DNA from 2 places in the Methylorubrum sp. POS3 genome. Region 1 is predicted to be linked to the other one. Evidence: riboswitches for the same ligand, from Rfam matches in the RefSeq annotation. Region 1 holds a riboswitch; the other holds the start of a gene.
What was found. A riboswitch is a leader RNA that binds a small molecule or an ion and turns the genes downstream of it on or off. The one in region 1 is predicted to bind cobalamin.
Positions count from the first base shown of each region.

Region 2: it holds a riboswitch for cobalamin, as region 1 does, so the genes downstream of both, OWC43_RS12630 (TonB-dependent receptor) here and OWC43_RS06615 (TonB-dependent receptor plug domain-containing protein) in region 1, are expected to answer to the same signal.

Region 1 covers NZ_JAPRBT010000001.1:1,395,487-1,401,042, reverse strand. The annotation lists gene OWC43_RS06630 (sigma-54-dependent transcriptional regulator) at 59-1,456, opposite strand; gene OWC43_RS06625 (sensor histidine kinase) at 1,441-2,925, opposite strand; gene OWC43_RS06620 (hypothetical protein) at 3,097-3,351, shown strand; cobalamin riboswitch at 3,473-3,670, shown strand; gene OWC43_RS06615 (TonB-dependent receptor plug domain-containing protein) at 3,792-5,556, shown strand, end outside.
Region 2 covers NZ_JAPRBT010000001.1:2,703,615-2,709,170, reverse strand. The annotation lists gene OWC43_RS12650 (iron ABC transporter permease) at 1-416, shown strand, start outside; gene OWC43_RS12645 (ABC transporter ATP-binding protein) at 413-1,228, shown strand; gene OWC43_RS12640 (DUF6925 family protein) at 1,206-2,171, shown strand; gene OWC43_RS12635 (AAA family ATPase) at 2,164-2,685, shown strand; cobalamin riboswitch at 2,775-2,986, shown strand; gene OWC43_RS12630 (TonB-dependent receptor) at 3,102-5,261, shown strand.

The DNA.
Region 1 (5,556 bases):
GTTCCGGCCCGTGCGAGGCCCTACGGCACCACACACGAATGTTTTATCGGGCAGGCGCTTACGACGTGCCCGCAGCGCCGGAATCGTCGTCTTTCCCGACATCCGTCGTCGTATCCGGCGACACCTCGCCGTCCGTCGTCCCGGCGAGGCCGTAACGCTCCAGCTTGGCGTAGAGGAGCTGGCGCTGGATTCCGAGGCGACGCGCGGCCTTGGTCCGGTTGCCGTCCGCCGCCTGGAGCGCGGCGGCGATCATCGCCCGTTCGAGCCGCGCCACGGCACCGGGCAGGTCGAGATTATCTTCCGCAGACGCATCGCCGTCGGTGGGAGGCAGGTGCTCGGGAAGGTGGAGATCGGCGGCCTCGATCAATCGTCCCCGCACCATCACTGCCGCCCGCTCGACGACGTTGCGCAGCTCGCGCACGTTGCCCGGCCAGCGATGGGCCAGCAGACGATCGGCGGCCGATGGGCCGAGGCGCTTGCCCGAGGCCGCCAGGAAATGTTCGGCCAGCGGAACGATGTCGTCCCGCCGTTCACGTAGGGGCGGCAGGGCGATCGGGACGACGTTGAGGCGATAATAGAGGTCGGCGCGAAAGCCTCCCTCGATCACCATCGCCTGCAGATCGCGATGGGTGGCGGCGACGAGACGGACATCGACCCGTCCCGGACGCCCGCCGACGGGCGTGACGAGACGGTCCTGGATCACCCGCAGGATCTTCGCCTGCATCACCGGGGACATGTCGCCGATCTCGTCCAGGAACAGCGTGCCGCCTTCGGCGAGGTGGAAGGCCCCGGCCCGGTCCGCCGTCGCCCCGCCCACTGCGCCGCGAACATGGCCGAACAACTCGCTCTCCAGCAGCTCGGCCGGAGTGGCGGCGCAATTGACCGGCACGAACGGGCGATCGCGGCGGCCGGAAAAGGCGTGGAGGGCGCGGGCGACCTCCTCCTTGCCGGTGCCGGTCTCGCCCTGGATCAGGATGGTGGCGGCGCTGTCGGCCACGAGCCCGATCGCCTTCTGGACGCGCCGCATCGCCTCGCTCGAGCCGATCAGCCCCCCGCCCGCCTCCGGCACACCGGCCTGTTCGGGTTCGGTGCGAGTGCAGACCAGCATGGCATCGAGGGCTGCCGCGAGATCGGCGCGGCCGATCGGCTTGGTGAGGTGATCGTGCGCACCGAGCCGCATCGCCTCGATCGTGTTGGCCGGGCTGGCATAGGCGGTCAGCACGGTGACCGGCGGCGGATCGGGCAGCGCGCGGATCTGCGCCAGCGTGGCGATCCCGTCGAGATCGCCCGGCATGCGCAGGTCGAGGAAGATCGCGGCGATGCCCCGATCCGCGAGCCGCGCCACCGCCTCGCGGCCGGAGCGGGCCGGCACGGGGGTGTGACCGAGATCGGAGACGGTCTCGGCAAGCCCCTCGCGGAGGGCGTCGTCGTCATCGACGATCAGGACGGTTGCCATGGCAGATCCAGGAGGAACGTGGTCGCGCGCTCCGATTCAAGGAGCCGGGCTTCGCCGCGATGCGCGAGGGCGACCTTGCTCACGATCGCGAGACCGAGGCCGGTCCCGTCCGAACGCCCCGTGACGAAGGGTTCGAAGATCTGCGGGCGGAGGGCCGGATCGACGCCGGGACCCTGATCCGACACGAGGAGATGCAGGCGGGCGGCCCCCTCACGGAGGATACGACGGCCGGTGAGCGTCACCACACTGCCGGGGGGACCGTGCCGGAGCGCGTTGAGAAGGAGGTTGTCGAGGCCCCGCTGGACCTGGGGGCGGTCGATATGCGGATGCTCCGCGCCGGGAAGGCCGTCGGTCTCGACCACGATGCGGAGGCCGCAGCCCCTCGCTTGATCCTCGTGGAGCTGCGCGGTCTCGGACAGCAGGCGGCGCAGGTCGGTCGGCTCGCGCAACAGCGTGCGGGGTTGGGTGAGATGGAGCAGATCGCGCACCAGGGCATCGACTCGCCCGATCTGGCCGAGGATCGCGCGCAGGGCGATTTCCGCTCGCTGCGGATCGCCGGTCGCCAGGGCATTCTCGGCCTTCAGCCGCATGGCGGCGATGGGGTTGCGGATCTCGTGGGCGATGTCGGCGCTCAGGCGCCCGAGGACGGCGAAGCGCTCGGCGGCGACCGCCTGCTCGCGCGCCTCCCGCAGGCGCAGACCGGCGGCGTTGAGGGCATCGACCAAGCGGTCGAGTTCGCGCTCGCCGGTGCGCTCGAGATGCGCGAGATCGGCATCTTCGCGCCTCGGTGCCGCGAGGGCCGCCTCGAGCCGGGCGATACGGCGGGAATACCCGTAGAGGAAGCGCCCCAGGAAGGCGGCCGCGCCGATGACCGCGACGCTCAGGAAGCCGAGGGCGGCGAGGAAGCGGGTATAGGCGGGCCCGTCGTTGACGTGGGCGCGCGTCATCGTCCAGGCGGTCAGGCCCGCCTCGCGCCCGGGCAGCGGGCAGGCTTGAACGAGCAGGGCCTGGGTGCGGCTCAGCCGCTGATTCACGACCGAGCGGCCGAGATGCAGCGATTCGGCGTTGACGGCGGAGATCGCTCCGCGCTCCGCCTCCGGCAAATCGGTCTTGGGGCCCGAGCCCTCGTAGCTCGGAAAGGCGTAGGCGATCGAGCCCGCTGCGCTGCTCCAGATGCCGCCCTCGATTCCGGGCGAGGCGCCGAGCGCCCGGGACACGATCCCGACGAGATCCTCGCTTCCCGGAACCGCCTCCCCCTTGCGGATGAAGACCGTGTAGCGGTCGATGATCTCGCGGCAGGCCCGCCCGACGGCGATCTCGGCCTGGGAGATCTGAACCGCGGTCGATTGCGTGTAGAGGCCGAACAGGAGGTAGGCGGTCGCCGCCGCCGAAGCGAGCAGCGCGATCCAGAGGGCGACGAGCCGCGCCAGCAGGCTGTTGCGCATCCGCTCGAATCTGAAGTTGAACACGGGGCCGCCCCGACCGCGCGAATGCCAGCACCCGCGTCACATAGCGCTCCTTCGCGGCGCCGTCGCGGCCATCGCTTTCGTCGCCCGCCCGTGGGAGAGCGGAGCACGCGAGGTCCCCGAACGGCGTCGCCCCGTCGCCGCGGGGTGCCCGAAATTGCGAGAGAGCCGACCATGGCCATGAAGACCACCTATGTCGTCCAGTCGTTCGAAGTGAAACGGAAGCGATTGGTGCCCGGCACGAAGGAGGTCGTCGGCACCGAGAGCGGCGCCTTGAAAAAGGCGCAGGCGGTGGCCGGCCGTCTCCCCGGAGCGGCTGCGCTGCGGATCGTGGCCGACGACGAGACCGGCGAGCTGGAGAGCGTGGTGATTCTGGAGGCGTTCGGCGAGGTACCCGACGATTTCGCCGAAACCCTGCAGGGCGGTTAGGCCCGCGCGGCCCAAGGCCGAGTGAACAGGTGAGCCGATCGGGCCGCTGTGTCCGGTATGGTACAGTGGCCGTCTTCGTGGCGCCCCGGATCGACCGTGATTGACTCCGTGCGATTGCGTCCAATACCGATAGCGTGACGGTTCCCCTCGGGGATCAAAAGGGAACGCGGTGAGAGCTTCCGCTCGATGCCGCGGCTGCCCCCGCAACTGTAAGCGGCGAGCCTTCCGCCACCATGTCACTGGGCAGCCTCGCCCGGGAAGACGGTGAGAGGGCCGTGACCCGCGAGCCAGGAGACCTGCCGTCAGTCGTGGTCACACGCGAAACGCGTCGGGCGGGGTGTCCTGGCGTGTGTCGAGGCGCCACGAATCCCGTTGGGACGTGGGTGCCGAGGCCTCGTTCGCGGTGACGTGCCACTGCCGTTGCCCGAGGCCTTTCCACCGTGCCCCATCCCTCCCGATCCGCGCTCTGGGGAGCGCTGGCCCTGTCCTGCGCCCTGCCCATCCTCCCATGGGGCTCCGCCCTGGCCCAGCAGACCGCGCGGCCCTTCGCCGACGCTCCGGCGGGCGCCGCCGCCACGCTCGACGAAATCTCGGTCTCGGCCACCGGCGTGCCGACGCCGACCGCCCAGGTCGGGTCGAGCGTGACCGTGTTGACCGCGGCGCAACTGGAACAGCAGCAGCGCCGCACCGTTCCGGACGCACTACAGCAGGTGCCGGGCCTCAACGTCGTGCAGACCGGCGGCCCCGGCGGACAGACCTCGGTCTTCATCCGCGGCGCGAATCCCAATCACACCAAAGTGCTGATCGACGGCATCGACGCCACCGATCCCTCGAATCCGAACGGCTCGTTCGATTTCGGCCAACTCCTGACCGAGGACCTTTCGCGCATTGAAGTGCTGCGCGGCCCTCAGAGCGGTCTCTACGGTTCGGACGCCATCGGCGGCGTGATCTCCTTCACGACGCGACGCGGCGAAGGGCCGGCCCGCATCGTCGCCAAGGTCGAAGGCGGCTCGTTCGGCACCTTCAACCAGTACGGCCGAATTGCGGGCGCGGAGAGCGGGTTCGACTACGCGGTCTCGGTCTCGCATCTGCGGGCCGCCGCGACCCCGGTGACGCCGCCCGACCTCGTGCGACCGGGCAAGCCGATCTACCCGAACTTCTACGATAACGAGACCGTCTCTGCGCGGTTCGGCTACCAGTTCACGGACACGGTCCGGGTGAACTCGATCACCCGGTTCATCCAGTCGAAGCTGCGGTTCAGCAACGACGATTACAGCCCGTTCCCCCAACTCGGCGTCGGAGAGTTTCGCAACCAAGCGGACGTCCAGCAGATCTTCACCCGCAACGAGGCCGAATGGACACCGTTGCCGGGGTTCCACAACGTGGTCGCCGTCAACTACTCGAATCTCTTCAACCGGCAATTCCAGAACATCTACAATCCCCTCGCCACGCCGGCCGACTCGAACGCGCTCGGAGAGCGACTGCGCACCGAGTATCGCGGCGACTACGCCCTCTCCCCCGGCAATCTCGTGCTGTTCGGAGCCCAGCGCGACGAGGAACGCCTCGTCACCGACAACCCGAACGGCGTCATCACGGCCCGCAACGGCAACACCGCCGGCTACGGCGAGGTGCAGGTGACGCCCTTCGACGGCGCGTTTCTCGTCGCCAATCTGCGCCACGACGCGAACGACGCGTTCGGCCCCGCCACGACCTATCGCGTGGCGCCGAGCTACATTCTTCCCGGCACCGCGACGCGGCTGAAGGGCAGCGTCGGTACCGGCTTCAAGGCGCCGACCCTGAACCAGCTCTTCGTCACCGTCCCGGCCTTCGGGCAGGTGGGCAATCCCAACCTGCGGCCCGAGGAGAGCTTCGGCTACGATGCCGGCTTCGAGCAGCCCTTCGGCGCGCGCATCCTCGCGGGGGCGACCTACTTCGCCAACGATTTCCGCAACCTGATCCAGGGGACGTTCGATCCGGTCAATTTCACCTTCACCAACGTCAATATCGGCCGCGCCGAGACTTACGGGGCGGAGGCCTTCCTCGCGGTACAGTTGACCGACACGCTGTCGGGCCGGATCGACTACACCAACACGGTGTCGAAGGACGAGGTCGCGGGCCGGGAGTTGCTGCGCCGCCCCCGCCATAAGGGCAGCGCGACGGCGATCTGGACGCCGATGCCGGGCCTGACCGTGAGCGGCACGGTGA
Region 2 (5,556 bases), 1.3 Mb from region 1:
TGTGCCTGCCGTTGATGGTGATCGGCTGGGGCCTGATGCTTTCGATCGGTTCCGCCCTCGATGCGCTGACCCTTGGCGAGGACACCGCGGCGAGCCTTGGGGTCGGTCTCGTCTCGGTGCGGCTGCGTCTCGTCACCGGCGCGGCGCTTGCCGTCGGCAGCGGAGTGGCGGTCTCCGGTGCCATCGGCTTCGTCGGCCTCGTCGTGCCGCACCTGATGCGTCCGCTCGTCGGGGCCCGCCCCAGCGCCGGCCTGTTATCGAGCGGGCTCGCCGGCGCGGTCCTGGTCTTGGCGGCGGACATCGGCGTGCGCCTGCTCGCCACCCGGCCGGAACTCAAGCTTGGCGTGGTGACCGCCCTGGTGGGCGCGCCGTTCCTGATCATGCTGCTCCTGCGGAACCGCGGGAGGGGGGCATGAGCCTCGACCTCAGCGACGTCCGAGTGACGCTGGATGGCCGGACGATCCTCAAGGACATCGACCTCGCCCTGGAGCGCGGCCGCTTCGTCGGGCTCGTCGGTCCGAACGGCGCTGGCAAGACCACGCTCCTGCGTGTCCTGACTGCGTTGGTCGCGCCGAGCCGGGGCCAGGTCACCCTGGAAGGCCAAGCGCTGTCCGGCATGAGCCGCGAAGCACGGGCCCGCCGCATCGCCGCCCTTTTCCAGGGCGCTGGCGTCGGCTGGCCAATCACGGTGCGCCAGATCGTGGCGCTCGGCCGGCTGCCCCACAGGCGCACCTTCGCGGGATTCTCGGAAGCCGATGAGGCCGCGGTAGCGCGTGCGATGGCACGCACCGATATCGGACATCTTGCCGGCAGGACCGAGCCGACCCTGTCCTCGGGCGAGCGCATGCGCGCGCTGCTCGCCCGGGCGCTCGCGGTCGAGGCCGAGTGGCTCCTCGCCGACGAACCGATCACGGCCCTCGACCCCGCCCATCAGCTCGACGCCATGGCGCTGCTACGCGCGGCGTCGCGCGATGGTGCCGGCGTGGTCGCCGTCCTGCACGACCTCGCGCTCGCGGCCCGGTTCTGCGACCGTATCGTCGTGCTGTTCGACGGTCGCCTCATCGCGGACGCCTCACCCGAAGAAGCCCTAACGGATGCCTTGCTGGCCCGCGTGTTCGGCGTGACGGCCGAGCGGGGCGAGGCCGCGGACGGAACCCGGTACATCCTGCCCTGGGCGCGTTCCGGGGACACGAAGGAGGAAAGCGATGGCGTCATCGTCAAACGCTGAGGCAGTCACGGACCTGCTGCGCGAAGCCCTGGCCGACCCCGGCACCGCCTGGAGCCTTGGCAGCTTCGGAGCCATCGCTGAGTTCATGCGCGACCCGGACGAGGCGGTGATGGGGCTACCGGACGAGCGCCTGGGCATGGCGACCGAGCGCGGCGCCATCGCCCTGACCGCCCGTCCTGACCTGCGCCCGGTGGCCTACGAGACCTCGGTCGCGTCCGGCTGGAACCACGCCGTCGCCCTGTGCCTACCGGAAGGCGCCTGCGCCATGAGCCAGCGCGGCGTGGTGATCGAACTCGGCCCGGACCGAGATGCCGCTCGCGAACAGGACCGGGATGCCATCTTGTTTGACCTCGGACTCGACCTGCTCGCGGTCGACGCCTGCGTGCGCACGAGCGACCCAGAGGCCATCGCCTGCCTCCGGTTAGGTGTCGGACAACCCCTGTTCGATCACGCGAACCCCATCGGTCGGCAACTCGTCGCCATGAGCCCGCATCGTGTGTTTCTCGCTCGGATCGGTCGGGTCGAAGTCTACGCCCCGATCCCGGGACCGGGCGGCACGAGCCCCGAGGGCCCGCACACCCACGTCCTGCCGAAACTCCTGCGGAGCGGGCGCACGCACGCCGCGACGACGCCGATCCCGGCGGGCTGGGTGCCGTGCGTCGGCCTGCACCCAGCCCACCCCTACAAGGACATGATGGGCCAGCGGATCGCCTTCGACGCTGCCCGGTACGAAGCCTTTCAAGTCCTGCTTGACCGTTGGGGCGATCCAGATCTGCTCGCGGTTAAGCGGGGTGGCGAGCATCGCCCGGACAGCCCAGTGTCGAGCCGTCACGCTCAAGCGGCACGCCGCGTGGCCGAGGTACAAGCCCGGTACCTCCGGGGTGAGGTCGTCGAGACCGATCCTAAGGCCGACGAGGACGAGGCTGTCCCCGACCATGCCTGATCCTCGCCGTCAGCGCGTGGTCGGGCTGATCGGCTGCCCCGGGGCGGGCAAGACGACCTACGCACGTCGGTTCGACCCGCTGGATGGATGGGTCCACCTGACCCTCGACGACCTCCGGCAAGCCCTCTGGCCGCCGGATCGACAGGTTTACTGGGAGGTTCGCCGCCAGGGGTGGGACACGCACGCCCGCCGGCTCCTTCATGCCGTGAAGGTAGCCGCTCTCGACGCCGCCCTAGCCCAGGGCTTCAGCGTCGTGATGGCCGACACTCACCTGACTCGTGCCGTGTTCGAGGGTGAGCTTGAGGTCGTCGGTCGGTACGGGCTCGCCGTGGAGTGGAAGGTGTTCGACGTACCCTGGGAGGTGCTCTGGACCCGCAACGAGCAGCGCGGTGTCCTCGACCCCTCTCACCGGCAGCCCGAGACCGTGCTCAGGTTTGCATACGACGCCTTCCATGCACCGGATGCTTGGTGGCGCGTGCTGCCGCGGGACGCAGTCGAGGTCATCGCGTCGTAGGATCGCCGCCACGGCCGACCAGTGTCGCGTCCCGGGCACAGGCGGCGGATATACCGAGCCGGTCCGTTGACGTCGGATTAGGTCGGCATGCTAACCGTATCCGCGACGGTTCCCCTCGGGGATTAAACGGGAACGCGGTGAGGGTTTGCGGGCCGAAGGTCTGCCTCGATGCCGCGGCTGCCCCCGCAACTGTAAGCGGTGAGACCTCCGCCACCATGTCACTGGGCCGCCTCGCCCGGGAAGACGGTGAGAGGGCAGCGACCCGCGAGCCAGGAGACCTGCCGTCCATCGTGGTCACACGCGGAGCGTGCCGGACGGGGTGTGTCGGCAGGTGTTGGTGATGGCGCGCGGTTTGCGGCGTGCCCTCATCGGCCTCGTTCGCGGTGACGTGCCACTGCCGTTGCCCCGAGGCCCCGATGTCCGACCATCAGCCTCCGCCAGTCCCGCGCGGCCTCGCGGCGAGCGCCCTGGCCGCCGCCCTCTGTATCGCCCCGACCTGTGCCGGCGCGCAGGCCGCTCGCGCGGACGAGGTCACGCTATCGGAGATCTCGGTGAGCGCCGTGGCCGTGCCGACTGCCGCTGCTGCCGGTCCGGCCTCGGCCAGCGCCGGCTACGTCGGTGGGGTGTCAGGCATCGGCGGCGCGCTCCGTCCGGTCGATGCAGCAAGTGGCGGGATTATCTCGGGCGCGCAGCTCAACAGCCGTCCGATCACCCGGCCCGGCGAGGTGCTGGAGGAGGTGCCGGGCCTCATCGTCACGCAGCACTCCGGCGAGGGCAAGGCCAACCAGTTCTTCCTGCGCGGCTTCAACCTCGACCACGGCACCGACATCGCCCTGTTCGTGGACGGCATGCCGGTCAACATGCGCACCCACGCCCACGGCCAGGGCTACGCCGACCTCAACTTCCTGATCCCCGAACTCGTCGGCGCGGTGGAGTTCCACAAGGGGCCGTACTTCGTGCGCGACGGCGACTTCGCCTCTGCCGGCTCGGTGCGGATCGACTACCTCGACACGGTCGCGCAGAACGTCGCGCTCACCTCGATCGGCTCCTTCGGCTACAAGCGCGCGCTCTCCATCGCCACCGCGCCGCTCGGCGCCGGCAACCTTCTGGTGGCCGGCGAGGCGCAGACCTATGACGGGCCCTGGGATGTGCCCGATCGCTTGAGGAAGCTCAACGGCGTCATCCGCTACAGCCAGGGCACCGCCACCGACGGGTTCTCGGTCACCGGCATGGCCTACTGGGCGAGGTGGAACGCCACCAACCAGATCCCGGAGCGCGCGGTCGCGGACAGGATCATCGGCCGCTACGGCAGCCTCAACCCGACGGATGGCGGCGATACCGGCCGCTTCTCGCTCTCGGGTCGCTGGAGCCAGACGGACGAGACCGGCATCACGCGCGCGAATGCCTACGTCATCCGCTACCGGATGAACCTGTTCAACGACTTCACCTACTTCCTGAACGACCCCGTCAACGGCGACCAGTTCCGCCAGCTCGACGACCGGGTGCTCGGTGGCGGCGAGGTTGCCCACGTCTTCCAGGGTGACCTCGCCGGGTTGCCGATGGAGAACGAGATCGGGGTGCAGACCCGCACCGATTCCATGCGCGTCGGGCTCTTCAACACCCAGAACCGCCAGTTCCGCTCCACGGTGCTCGACGACCGGGTCGTGGAGGCGAGCGCGGCCTTCTACTACGAGAACCGCCTGCGCTGGACCGACTGGCTGCGCACCAGCGTCGGCTTTCGCGCCGACGCCTACTACGCCGACGTCCGCTCCGACACGCCGGCCAATTCAGGGCGCGCCCGCGACGGCATCGTCAACCCGAAGCTCGGCCTCGTGCTCGGGCCCTGGGCCGAGACGGAACTCTACCTGAACTACGGCGGCGGCTTCCACTCGAACGACGTGCGCGGCGTGACGGCCACGGTCGATCCGGCGAGCCCGCTCTTCAACGTCGCCCGCTCGCCCTTCCTGGTGCCCTCGACCGGCTACGAGGTCGGCATACGCAACCGCTCGATTGCCAGGCTGGAGACTGCGGTCGCGCTGTTCCGGCTCGACTTCGCCTCCGAGAACCTGTTCCAGGGCGATACCGGCACCACCGAGCCGAGCCGGCCGACCCGGCGCCTCGGCATCGAGTGGACGAACCGCTACGCGCTCACCCCCTGGCTGCATTTGGAGGGCGACCTCACCGTCACCAACGCCCGGTTCGCCGACCGTGACCCGTCCGGCAGCCGCGTGCCGGACGCGCCGACCACCATCGCGTCGGCCGGCGTGACCTTCGGCGAGGGGCTGGGCTGGTTCGGCTCCCTGCGCTTCCGCTACTTCGGCCCGCGCCCGCTGGTCGAGGACAACACGCTGCGCTCGCGGCCCACCGCCCTGCTGAACGGCCGCGTCGGCTACAATTTCGAGAACGGGATGAGCCTGTCGCTGGACATCCTGAACCTGACGAATGCCCGGGCCGACCAGATCACCTACTTCTACCAGTCTCGCCTGCCCGGCGAGCTGGCGGAGGGTGTCGCCGACCGGCACTTCCACCCAGTCGAGCCCACCGCCGTGCGCCTGACGCTCGCCGGCCGCTTCTAGCGATTGCCGAGCGAGCATCGTCGTCCGCCGCAGCAGGTCCGCTCACCGTTGACGACCGGACCTGCTGCGGCGTGGGGACGAACGTCAGCTTGTGGCGCCTTGTCGACTTTCAACATGCTTCAGAGCGACCTGAGTGAGCAAGAGGGCGATGCCTTGCAGCCGCCTGTGGATGGCGAGAGGGTGCCCTTGGCAGTGAGCGCAGGATCGTATCCACTGCGTGTGCACACGAAGCTAAGGCGCCTGCAATTGCAATAACTTAGCTGATGCGTTCTGCTGAGGTTATGCTAGGTTCGAA